Regions from separate parts of the Abiotrophia defectiva ATCC 49176 genome, predicted to be linked through region 2. Evidence: predicted binding sites of a transcription regulator. Region 2 holds the regulator's gene; the other holds the start of a gene.
The links. Region 2 encodes LexA, which represses DNA repair genes until DNA is damaged. Its sites were predicted from a motif close to CNAACANNTGTTNG; they were not measured.
Positions count from the first base shown of each region.

Region 1: uvrB (excinuclease ABC subunit UvrB) is a predicted target of LexA. The motif match lies at 1,284-1,297, and genes of this name have one in related genera.

Region 1 is NZ_CP146287.1:1,237,514-1,243,028, forward strand. Features, by position in the region: gene uvrB (excinuclease ABC subunit UvrB) at 1-1,249, opposite strand, end outside; gene rpsT (30S ribosomal protein S20) at 1,483-1,740, shown strand; gene holA (DNA polymerase III subunit delta) at 1,822-2,844, opposite strand; gene V7R82_RS05810 (gamma-glutamyl-gamma-aminobutyrate hydrolase family protein) at 2,888-3,622, opposite strand; gene V7R82_RS05815 (glycine cleavage system protein H) at 3,669-4,007, opposite strand; gene V7R82_RS05820 (FtsW/RodA/SpoVE family cell cycle protein) at 4,032-5,228, opposite strand; gene V7R82_RS05825 (histidine phosphatase family protein) at 5,455-5,515, shown strand, end outside.
Region 2 is NZ_CP146287.1:932,180-937,694, reverse strand. Features, by position in the region: gene V7R82_RS04435 (phosphatidate cytidylyltransferase) at 1-427, opposite strand, end outside; gene V7R82_RS04430 (isoprenyl transferase) at 424-1,155, opposite strand; gene V7R82_RS04425 (YitT family protein) at 1,265-2,170, opposite strand; gene V7R82_RS04420 (hypothetical protein) at 2,177-2,617, opposite strand; gene V7R82_RS04415 (YneF family protein) at 2,745-2,960, opposite strand; gene V7R82_RS04410 (DUF896 family protein) at 3,028-3,279, opposite strand; gene lexA (transcriptional repressor LexA) at 3,361-3,978, shown strand; gene V7R82_RS04400 (adenine phosphoribosyltransferase) at 4,032-4,544, opposite strand; gene recJ (single-stranded-DNA-specific exonuclease RecJ) at 4,544-5,515, opposite strand, start outside.

The DNA of each region.
Region 1 (5,515 bases), 310 kb from region 2:
AGAGGCCCGTTGGCCGGATGATTTGTTGAATGACCTCACCACCCGTATGCTCTAGCTCATAAGGTCCTGGCGTCGCAGAAACATAAATAATCTGGTTCACATGTTCTTCGAACTCTTCTAAGCGCAAAGGTCGGTTGTCCAGCGCACTCGGCAAACGAAAGCCGTAATCAATCAACTGCTGCTTGCGGCCCCGGTCACCATTATACATACCGCGGATTTGCGACATGGTGATATGGGACTCGTCCACTACAATCAGAAAGTCATCTGGGAAGAAGTCTAAGAGTGTATAAGGTGCTTGACCTGGTGCCCGACCATCAATATGGCGGGAGTAGTTCTCAATCCCACTACAGTAGCCCATTTCCAACATCATTTCCAAATCATAGGTAGTTCTTTGCTCTAGGCGTTGAGCTTCTAATAATTTATTGTCTGCTCGTAATTCGGCTAGGCGCTCTTCCAATTCCTGACGAATGGAGTCGACTGCCACTGCTGTCTGTTCCTGGCTGGCCACAAAGTGAGTCGCAGGGAAAATAGGATAATGGTCTACATCGTACTTAATTTCGCCGGTTAGAAAATCAACGACGCGGATGCGTTCTATCTCGTCCCCGAAGAATTCTACCCGAACCACTTCCTTGTCGCGCGAGGCCATGAAGATTTCTACCACATCGCCTCTTACTCGGAAGGTCCCCCGTTGAAAGTCAATGTCATTTCTAACAAATTGCATTTCAACCAAACGCGCCAGGAGAAGATTACGAGGAATTTCCATGCCTTCTCGCAAGGACAAGACATGATTACGGTAGTTCTCAGGGTCAACCAAGCCGTAAATACAGGAAACAGAGGCCACCACAATGACGTCTCGGCGTTCAATTAAGGCAGAAGAAGCCGAATGGCGGAGCTTATCGATCTCATCGTTAATGCTGGCGTCTTTTTCAATATAAGTGTCAGACGACGGCACATAGGCTTCAGGCTGATAGTAGTCATAGTAGGAGACAAAGTACTCGACCGCATTATCTGGGAAGAATTCCAATAGCTCGCTATAAAGTTGCCCAGCCAGGGTCTTATTGTGAGCCAAAACCAAGGTCGGTCTGCCCGTTTGCTTAATAACATTGGCAATGGTGAAGGTCTTACCGGTCCCCGTTGCTCCTAACAAGACCTGCTCCTTAACGCCATCATTGACCCCTTGGACCAGAGCTTCAATCGCTTCAGGCTGATCCCCACTGGGGCTATAGGGGGCGACTAATTGAAAATCCATGCCCTCTCCTCCTTCTATCTAGTCAATCAATGCGCGAACAAATTTTCGCTTCATTTCTCATCATAACAAAAAGCTAGCCCCCTGTCTAGTCCAAGGACTTAGAAGTAAAGCTAGACGAATTTGAATTATTTTCCATCTTTTTATTGCATACTGACCGGGTTTTCATGTATAATAAGGCTTGTTGACTTAGTCCTTTGGACTATAGACAAATCGCAATGAAAGAGGTGACTCAAATGGCTAACAACCCATCAGCAAAAAAACGTATCCGTCAAACAGCTACTAAGACTGAAAGCAACCGTGCACACGTTTCTGCAATGCGTACTGCGGTTAAACGTTTCCGTTCTGCAGTAGAAGCTGGCGAAGCAAACGTTGAGGAATTATTCCGTCTAGCTGCTAAAGAAATCGACAGCGCAGCAACTAAAGGTTTAATCCACAAAAACAAAGCAGCTCGTGACAAGTCACGTTTGGCTCGTTTACTTAAAGCTAACTAAGAAAGTAGGCTACCTTGAGGGTAGCTTATTTTTTTACCATTGAAACATAAAAATTACTGGAACAGCTATCTGTTCCAGTAATTAGGGGCTTCCTATGATATAACGACTCACTAGCAAGTCGAATTGTATCTCCTTGACACCAATGCCTTGTTTGAGCTGAAAATCAGCCTCCGCTAAGGCATCATAGAAATCATAGAGCTGTCTTAAATCTAAGCGTCTAACCGTCTCTAAAGCCAATTTAACGCGATAGGGATGGACGCTCAATTGTTGCGCTATCTCAGCTTGCTGATAGCCCTGGTGTCCAAGCAATTTGACTTGAATCAACAAACGAAACTGACTGACCAAGAGCGCGTGCAAGGCCACGGGCTCGTGTTTGGCTAGAAGTAAATCTTGGTAAATTTGGACCGCTTGACTCAACTTTCGCTTCAAGACTGCCTGCGACAAGCTAAAAACATCCGTCTCAAGGCTTCTCGGTACCAAGTCTTTGATAACTTCTAGGGTAATAGGCTTGCCCTGATTGCTATATTGGGCCAATTTGTGGAGCTCCGACATAGCCAAGGTCAAATCATCATTGACCCTCATACGTAACTCTTCTAACCCCTCACGGCCAATCTGGAGCGTGCTGTCTGCCAGATAGGCCTGGAGATAGGCTCCCATTTCTTTGGCGTCTAAAGGCGCCACATCGACCCATTTTGCCTGGGCCTGGAAAGCCTTAGTCAGCTTCTTGCGCTTATCGACTTGGTTACTGTCACAGATCCAAATCAGCAAACTAGCAGGATTAGGATCTGCCAAGTAGGCTAGGAGTCGCTTCTGGTCTTGGTCATCGACCTTAACCTTAGAGTTTGAGACTAGGACCTGGGCATTATCGATCAGGACAACACGCTTATCTGCAAAGAAAGAGAAGGCATCTGCCTCGTCCAGAATGGCGGCTAATTCCGTGTCATTCAAGTCAAAGCGACTAACTTCAAAGCTACCTGCCTGATCTACTTGATCAATCAGGGCATCCTGCAACTGTTGCCGCAAATAGCGCTCGGTACCAACTAGAAAGTAATTGGCCCCTAATTGGCCCTTGCGGATTTGGCTGATGCTAGCTTGAAAGGTCATGCCTGTCCCCTCCCTTCTATTTATTTCTTACGTAATTTAAGAACTAACGAGCCTGTTTGGCCTCAAGCGAGCGCTCGATTAAATCTTGGAAAATCGCCATACTGCATTCATCGTGTTTGGTCAAGCGCTCTGGATGCCATTGAACTCCCAGAATGAGGGAACCTTCTTGGCTTTCAATCGCTTCGATAACCCCATCCTTACTGCGGGCTGACACGATTAAGCCCTCTCCTAATTCCCGAATGGCTTGGTGGTGAATGGAGTTAATAAGGCAACCATCAGCCACTAATTGAGACAGGTAGCTACCGGCTTTTACCTTGATGGAATGGGTTGCCATGCTTGGACGTGATTTTTGGACGTGCTGAATGGTCACATTGGCCTGGCCTGCTAAATCCTGATAGAGGTTACCGCCCAGAACAACGTTGACCAGTTGCATGCCTCGGCAAATAGCTAAAATAGGTTTCCCCTGAGCCAAGGCCTCCTTAATAAGAGCCGTTTCGACTGCATCCCGCGTTGGCGAAGTAGCTTCAATATTGACATGTGGCTCTTCATTATAGAGATAAGGTGAGATATCCTCCCCGCCGGTCAAAACCAGACCATCAATGAGGCTCACGTAGTGGGCAGCACAAGTCGGCTCCGTCATAGGTAGGATGACCGGGGTCCCACCGGCCAAGCGTACTGCTTCCGTATATCCCCAAGGGGAGTAGTTTACCTTAAAAGATTTGAATTTATCTTCAGGGGCTTGCATAATGTTGCCCGTTACACCGATTACTGGCCGCATGGTCATTCCTTCTTTCTATATCTAGCCATAGAGCTAGTGAGTGGGGTTATTCCTCTTCTGCGAGCGCCTCAAAAGCTTGAGTATCCACTTGGCTTAATTCAATTAGCCAGTGGTCCGCCGGATTCTTAGAATCCAAGAGGCTAGGATTTGCTTCTGCCGCCTCATTTCGCGCTACTACTTGACCTTTGAGGGGACTAGCGACCTCAATGGCCGCCTTAGAAGCTTCTAAATTAACTAGGGTATCATCGACATCTAATGCTCCTAGTGGGGCAATATTGGCGTAAGAGATATCGCCCGCATCACATTGGAGCTGGTCTGTCATGCCGATACGGTAACGGTCAGGTCCAACTACTTGGACCCAAAGTTGATTGCCATAACGTTTCATAATACTTAATCCTTTCTTCAACGATTAAAATTCCGAGTCGTTCTGGCTAGAGAACATGTAGGAGCGATGGTGATAACGCATGGACAGAATCAGCCCAATCCCAATCATATTCCCTAGGAGAGCAGACCCCCCTTGTGAGACGAAAGGTAACGGAATCCCCGTAATTGGCAAAAGCCCAATGTTCATCCCAATGTTTTCCAAAATATGGAACATAATCATGGTAATAACACCTGTCGCAATATAGGTGTAAAATTCATTCTTGGTCTCAAAACAAGTTTGCACCATTTGGTAAATTAACATGAAGTAGACAAAGAGTAGCACCCCTGCCCCAATAAAACCAAAGTTCTCACCAATAGTCGTAAAGATAAAGTCAGACTCACGGACTGGTACAGGGACTTGAGAGACTCCAAAGCCCTTACCAGATAATTGCCCTGACCCAATGGCTTTAATAGATTGAGCTAACTGGTAGGCATCACCACGCGTATCATCGAAAGGACGGAACCAAGAGTCAATCCGGGCGATTTGGTATGGTCGAACTAATCCAGTACTTAGCAAGAAGTCCCGTTGAAAGGCAGCCAAGTAAATAAGCACCCCACCTACAATGGTAACGGCCAGAGTAATCGGCAATAAGATTTTCCAAGAAATACCTGACATTAACACCATACCCGCAGTAATAGCTAGCAAGACTAAGTTGGTCCCCAAGTCATTTTGACGTTGAATCAAGAAAAGTGCCGGGGCAGCAAATAGAAGAATTTTCCCTAGTAGTAACCAGTCTGTTTTGATGCTACGGTTGGTGTATTCATTATTATGTTCTGTAATAATCCGGGCCATAAAGACGATATAGGCAATCTTGAAAATTTCCGAAGGTTGGAAACTAATCGGCCCTAAGCGGAACCAGGAACGTGCCCCTGTATCGGCAGCTAACCCTCGGTCGTGGAAGAAGAGGACGGCAATCAAGAGGACCAGCCCCACTCCATAAAAGATTGTAGATAGCTTCCAATATTGCTCACTATCAAATTGAATAGCCACTAAAATAGCAATGGCCCCAATACAGTACCAGAGTGCATGGTAGAGTGTCGGCAAAATGGATTTGTTCTCAATCATGACGGTAGTGGCATAAAGGCTCGCTAACCCAATAATGGCCAAAATCATGACGTTCAGGATAATCCCATAGTCAATGCGCGACTCTGAATGGTTATTCAGGCGTCTCACTGTTCTCATTAATAATCATTCCCTCGTTGTTTATAGTTTAATGGTTCTCTGCATTTTTACAGAGTAGAATAGACAATATTAAGGTTACCACATTTTGGCCTAAAATGCACTTACTGGCCAAGTCTTTTAGATGATTTTATTCCTATAGTTGGTTATAAGCAAAAAACATAACCTCAGATGACAGTCGGGAGTCAGAATGATATAATGAGACTGTATAAGATAAGGAGGCTATCCAATGACTAAAGGTGTTACTTTCTACTTCGTCAGACATGGCGAAACCTATCTCAATCGTTTGG
Region 2 (5,515 bases):
AAATAATTGCAAATTGGAAAATAACTAAGTCCAAACTAATTTGTCGTAACTCAATCAAGTAACGGAAGCCATAGCCAATGTAGAGGGCACCAAAAATCAAAAGAGCTGCTTCTTCAATGTTAAAGGTCTTGTACTCGTAGACCGTCAGGACTAAAAGCAACATACAGCAAATATAGAAGAGATAGGTAAATTTAAGACCTGGAATCAAGGCAGATTGATAGTTACTGGGCAGTATCATGAGGGCAACCGCAATGGTTGCAATGACCCCGACCAAGTTGAAGTATTCAATCTTCTTCATATTGGCTAATTCAAATAAGGCCATAACCCCTAAAATTAAGAACATGCCCGTAAAAACCTTGCCCCCTACCACCACAACCGGAATCAGGACGGCCAAGGCCGCTAGGGCGCTGATTACTCTTACTTTCATTCAGTATCCAACACCTTTCCAAATCGTCGTTGTCGGCTGGCATAGACCGCTAGGGCTTGGTCAAAATCGCCTTCATCAAAATCAGGCCACAAACGTTCAGTGAAATAGAACTCACTATAAGCCGCCTGCCAGAGTAGGAAGTTGCTGAGACGCTCTTCCCCACTGGTCCGGATAATCAAGTCCGGATTGGCTAATGAACCAAACTTGGCAGTTTCTAAATTTTGGCCAATTAAGTCAGGGGTGATGTCTTCCGGCTTCAAAGTGCCCTCAGCTACCTGACGGGCTAAAGTCTGAACCGCATGGCAAAGTTCGTCTTGAGAGCCATAGTTGATGGCAAAGTTCAAAATCAGGCCAGTACAATGAGCCGTATCGGCAATAGCTTGCTTGAGGACCTTGCGAGTGGCTTCTGGCAGTCCTTCCAAGTCACCAATGGTCTCTACCCGCACATTCTGTTCCAATAACTCAGGCACAAACTTGGCAAAAAACTCCTTAGGCAACTTCATCAAGAAGCTGACTTCTTGTTCAGGTCGTTTCCAGTTCTCAGTTGAGAAGGCATAGACCGTCAGCATCTTAACGCCCAGTTGATTGGCACGTTTGGTGATTTTCTTAATGGTATCGACACCTTTTTTGTGTCCTGCTACCCGAGGTAGGAAGCGTTTCTTAGCCCATCGGCCATTTCCATCCATAATGAGCGCAACGTGCGCAGGTACCTTACTTAAGTCAGCCATGCCAAGCCCTCCTGTCTTCAAATTCCACTATATTATAACAAACTCTGCCTCTGATTGAAACGATTTAAACTAAAAATCCCCTCTGAAACTATCAGAAGGGATTTGATCATTAAACAACTGATTCTTTTCTAAAGTCGGCCTGTTGCTGACGATTTAAGAAATTACCGGTCACCATGGTGGACTGGACCACATTAATGAAGGCCTGGGAATCAACTGAAAGCACTGCTTGCTGCAAATCATAGAGTTCATAACGACTTAAGACTACCATTAGGACTTGCTTGGGCTGATGCGAAAAGGCACCCTGCCCTTCTAAGAGAGTGACGCCACGGATGACCCGCTCCTGAATGGCCTTGACCACTTGGTTAGGGTCTTGGCAAATCACAAAAGCAGTCAAACGTTGCTCACCTGTATGGATAGCATCAATAACCATGCCTGCAATAAAGATGGCAATACAACTGTAGAGAGCATATTCCCAACTATTAAGGAAGCCAGCTCCAACTATGACCAAACCATTGGTCAAAAAGGACATAAAGCCGACATTGCGCCCTGTTTTCTTAGCAATCAAGAGGGCAATAATATCAAAGCCTCCACTGGACATACCAAACTTAATCAAGAGCCCGACCCCGATACCCGAAATCACCCCACCAGCGATTGCAGCTAACAAGGTATTATCGGTCACTTGTTGAATCGGCACCCAGTTACTTACTAAGGTGGACAGGAAAATACTGGTCACGGTCAAGATTGAAAAACGCCGTCCTAGATAGAGCCAACTCAGAATCATCAAGGGAATATTGAGAATGAAATAGAGATTACCAGCCGTTAAGAGATTCGCTAGGGGCGTATCCTTGAAGATGGCCAAGATAATTTGCGCCAAGCCAGGCACGCCATTAGAAAAAATCAGATTAGGAACATAGAATAAGTTGAGGGCAACTGCAAAACATAGGGCTGAAAGCCATAATACGACACCGGACAGGATTCTTTGTCCTTGACTGGAGCGAACAAAAGACGTCAGCATGAAGTGTTACACCTCAGCAGAAGGTCCTAAACCAGCAGTTAAGGCTTCTACCATATCCTTCGCAATAGCTGAACCATAGACAATGGTTTCATAGAGCGGTTGTGGGTCCACGCTAGCCCGCATCAAGTTACGTTGGAAGATTTCCCCATCACCCGCTAAATAAAGGGCAAAATAACCGGTACGAGTTTCATTTAATTCGTTAATCAATTCCAAGGCTTGCGCACGTTGCTTATAGTCTTTCAACATGTGAACATGGCGGTAGATGACTTGAGCATCACAATATGGTAAATCTGAATTTTGAACAATGACTTCCACAATCAAGTCCCGAACTGGGGTTACACCAAAACGGAAACGATAGAGATGGTGGCCTCCTTCAATCTCCAAGTATTCAGCTGGTAGTTCTTTCTCAGCAATGAGTTTGTCGAAATTTTCCTTGATAATAGACATAGAGCTTCCTCCTCAATTTGACTTTCAATACTCTTATAGTGTACCACGTTTGCTAGGACTTTTCATCTGTAAGTAAAGCGCCTAGATAAGAAAAAGTCCACCATTAGGCGGACTTTGATTCTCTTGATTATTGACGAACCTTCATTTGGGCCATGATTTGTTGAACCTTCTTCTTAGATGGTTTTTGACCCATTGAAGCCATCATTTGCGTAATCATGCGCTCATCAATTGGTGGGTTTTCCTTAAAGTATTTCATCATGTAACGGCGCGCCATAAAGAAGCCACCAACAAATCCACCGATTAAGGCGACTACGACAATGATTAACCAAATCCATGTTTGCACTGCCTTCTCCTCACTTTCTTTTCATATTACTCTTCTATTTTACACAACTTTCCGTCAAAAGCCTAGTCTAATCTTCTAAATGACGGTTATGAATTTTCTTTTCTTTTTGAATCTGTTTGAGTTTGTCAGGGGTCACATCGGTCCCCTCTTGGTCGACAATCTTCATACCTTCAATATGATTGCGCATGCCATGGCGTAAGCTAGCCAAGTATTCTTGGCGTAAAGCCGCTTGTTCTTGGGCTTCTTCAGGGTTTAAACCCTCACTTTTCTTCTTACGTGCTAAGACATTGATGCGCTCAATTTTTTCTGGTGATAACATTAGACACCTCCACGAACATTCGTTTGCATTTTGATTGATAAGTGTGCTATAATAGGCTTAAGATATAAGGAAGGTGAGGACATGACGACATTATCCACTAAGCAATTAACCATACTCTCATGTATCCATGAGGCCATTGAAGCCAACGGCTATCCCCCTACTGTTCGGGAAATCGGTGCAGCAGTAGGACTTGCTTCTACTTCAACTGTACACGGCCATCTAGCACGTTTAGAACGGGCTGGTTATATTATTCGTGACGCCAGCAAGACTCGAGCCATCGAACTTTCTCCCCTAGCCCAGGAAGCCTTGGGCATCCAGCCCCAACAAATTCCCTTGCTAGGTCAAGTAGCCGCAGGTGCGCCTATTCTGGCCATTGAACATGCCACAGATTACTACCCTATCCCACCTGGCCTAGAGCGCTATGAACCTAGCGAACTCTTCATGCTAGAGATTAAGGGTGAATCCATGGTTAATATTGGGATTCTAGATGGAGATTACATTACAGTCCGCCGTCAAGCAAGCGCCAATAATGGTGACGTCGTAGTTGCTATGACCGAGGATAATGAAGCCACCTGTAAGACCTTCTTCAAGAAGTCCGATCACGTCATCTTACGGCCAGAAAATGACCACATGGACGATATCATTCTGCCTCAGGTGACCATCCTGGGTAAGGTTGTCTCCCTTTACCGTTATTTCTAAGTCTCTTAAAGCCATGCCCTCAGTCTATGACTGGGGGCATATTTTTGATGTTTTTAGTATTGCATTAAAGCCTTGTAGTCGTAGCCTGCTAATTTTTCTTTCCCGTTTAAGTCAACGAGTTCAATTAGGAAGGCACAACCAACGACAACGCCGCCTAATTTTTCAACTAGATCGATAGAGGCTTTAATGGTCCCACCTGTTGCCAAGAGGTCATCGGTGATGAGGACACGTTGGCCTGGTTTAATAGCATCTTCATGCATAGTTAAAGTTGCGGTACCATACTCCAATTCATAGTCTACATCGACCGTTGGGCGTGGTAGCTTGCCTTTCTTACGAACTGGTGCAAAACCAATCTCTAATTCATAAGCAACTGGGCAGCCCACGATAAAGCCGCGTGCTTCTGGACCTACAATCACATCTACTTGTAATTCACGGGCGTAGTCTACTAATTGTTTAACTGATTCGTGATAAGCTGGGCCATCTGCCATGAGAGGGGTAATATCACGGAAAACAATGCCTTCTTTTGGATAGTCCATGACTTTAGCAATATAATTCTTCAATTCCATTATGACTTAACTCCTAATTTTTTAACATATTCTTTTATTTGGTCGAGGGTGGCAAAGACTAAGACTTCTTCGCTGTCCATAGCGGCTTGATAAGCCCGGTAGGCAGCAGTTTCTTCCAAGTTAGTGTTCTGATGGCGACTAGCATCTTGGACTGCCACTTGTCCCTCTTCAATTGATACAAAACCTGCTTCATAGAAGACATGAAACATTAATTTGAGTTGAACTGGATTAATGGCCAGTCCTTGGCTGATTTCTGCTAACCTAGCCCGCAAATTGAAGGGCTCCTGGCTGACTAACCAGCGATAAAGCTTAGCGAAGTCAGCCCTTTGTGGCAGACCTGCCAAATATTTGGATTCTTGGGCATAGAGCACCAAGTAGAAGGCCTGCCAATCCTGACTAAGCACCAGCTGGTCGAAATCCAACATTTGCTTGGGTGGCTCTAAGAGCACTAGGCCTTGATAATGGGTAAGATTGGCTCCTTGAACTTCTTGATAGGTCATCAGAGCAGAACCGGGCTGAAGGCGAGAAGAAACTTGAGCCTTAACTGCCTCGCGCTGACATACATAGACAACTTGATCTAGCTGCCAGAGACGACCTTGTTGGCCACTTGCCCGCCAGTCATACCAGGCAGCACCTGAGACCCCAATATCAGACAGGAGCAATTGAGGGCTGACCCGATTCTGCCATTTGTTTAAGTCCAAATGACCTACAGCAGTCAGGCTATCTCCCACTTGTCGATCTCGCATGCGATCAGCAAAGTCAAAGCCAATGGCATTAAGCTCTTGCCCATCCTGTCCTAGGACTAGCTTAGCATGCTGGCTATTAGTCCCTATCAATCGCACCTGGTTAAGCTTTGCCTCCTCAAAAGCAAAGACTGGCTTATCATTATCCATACCGAAGGGACCCAGTAACTGGACTTCTTGGATGAAGTCAGTCCCTACTTCCGACAGCTTTAAGGACAAATCAATGGT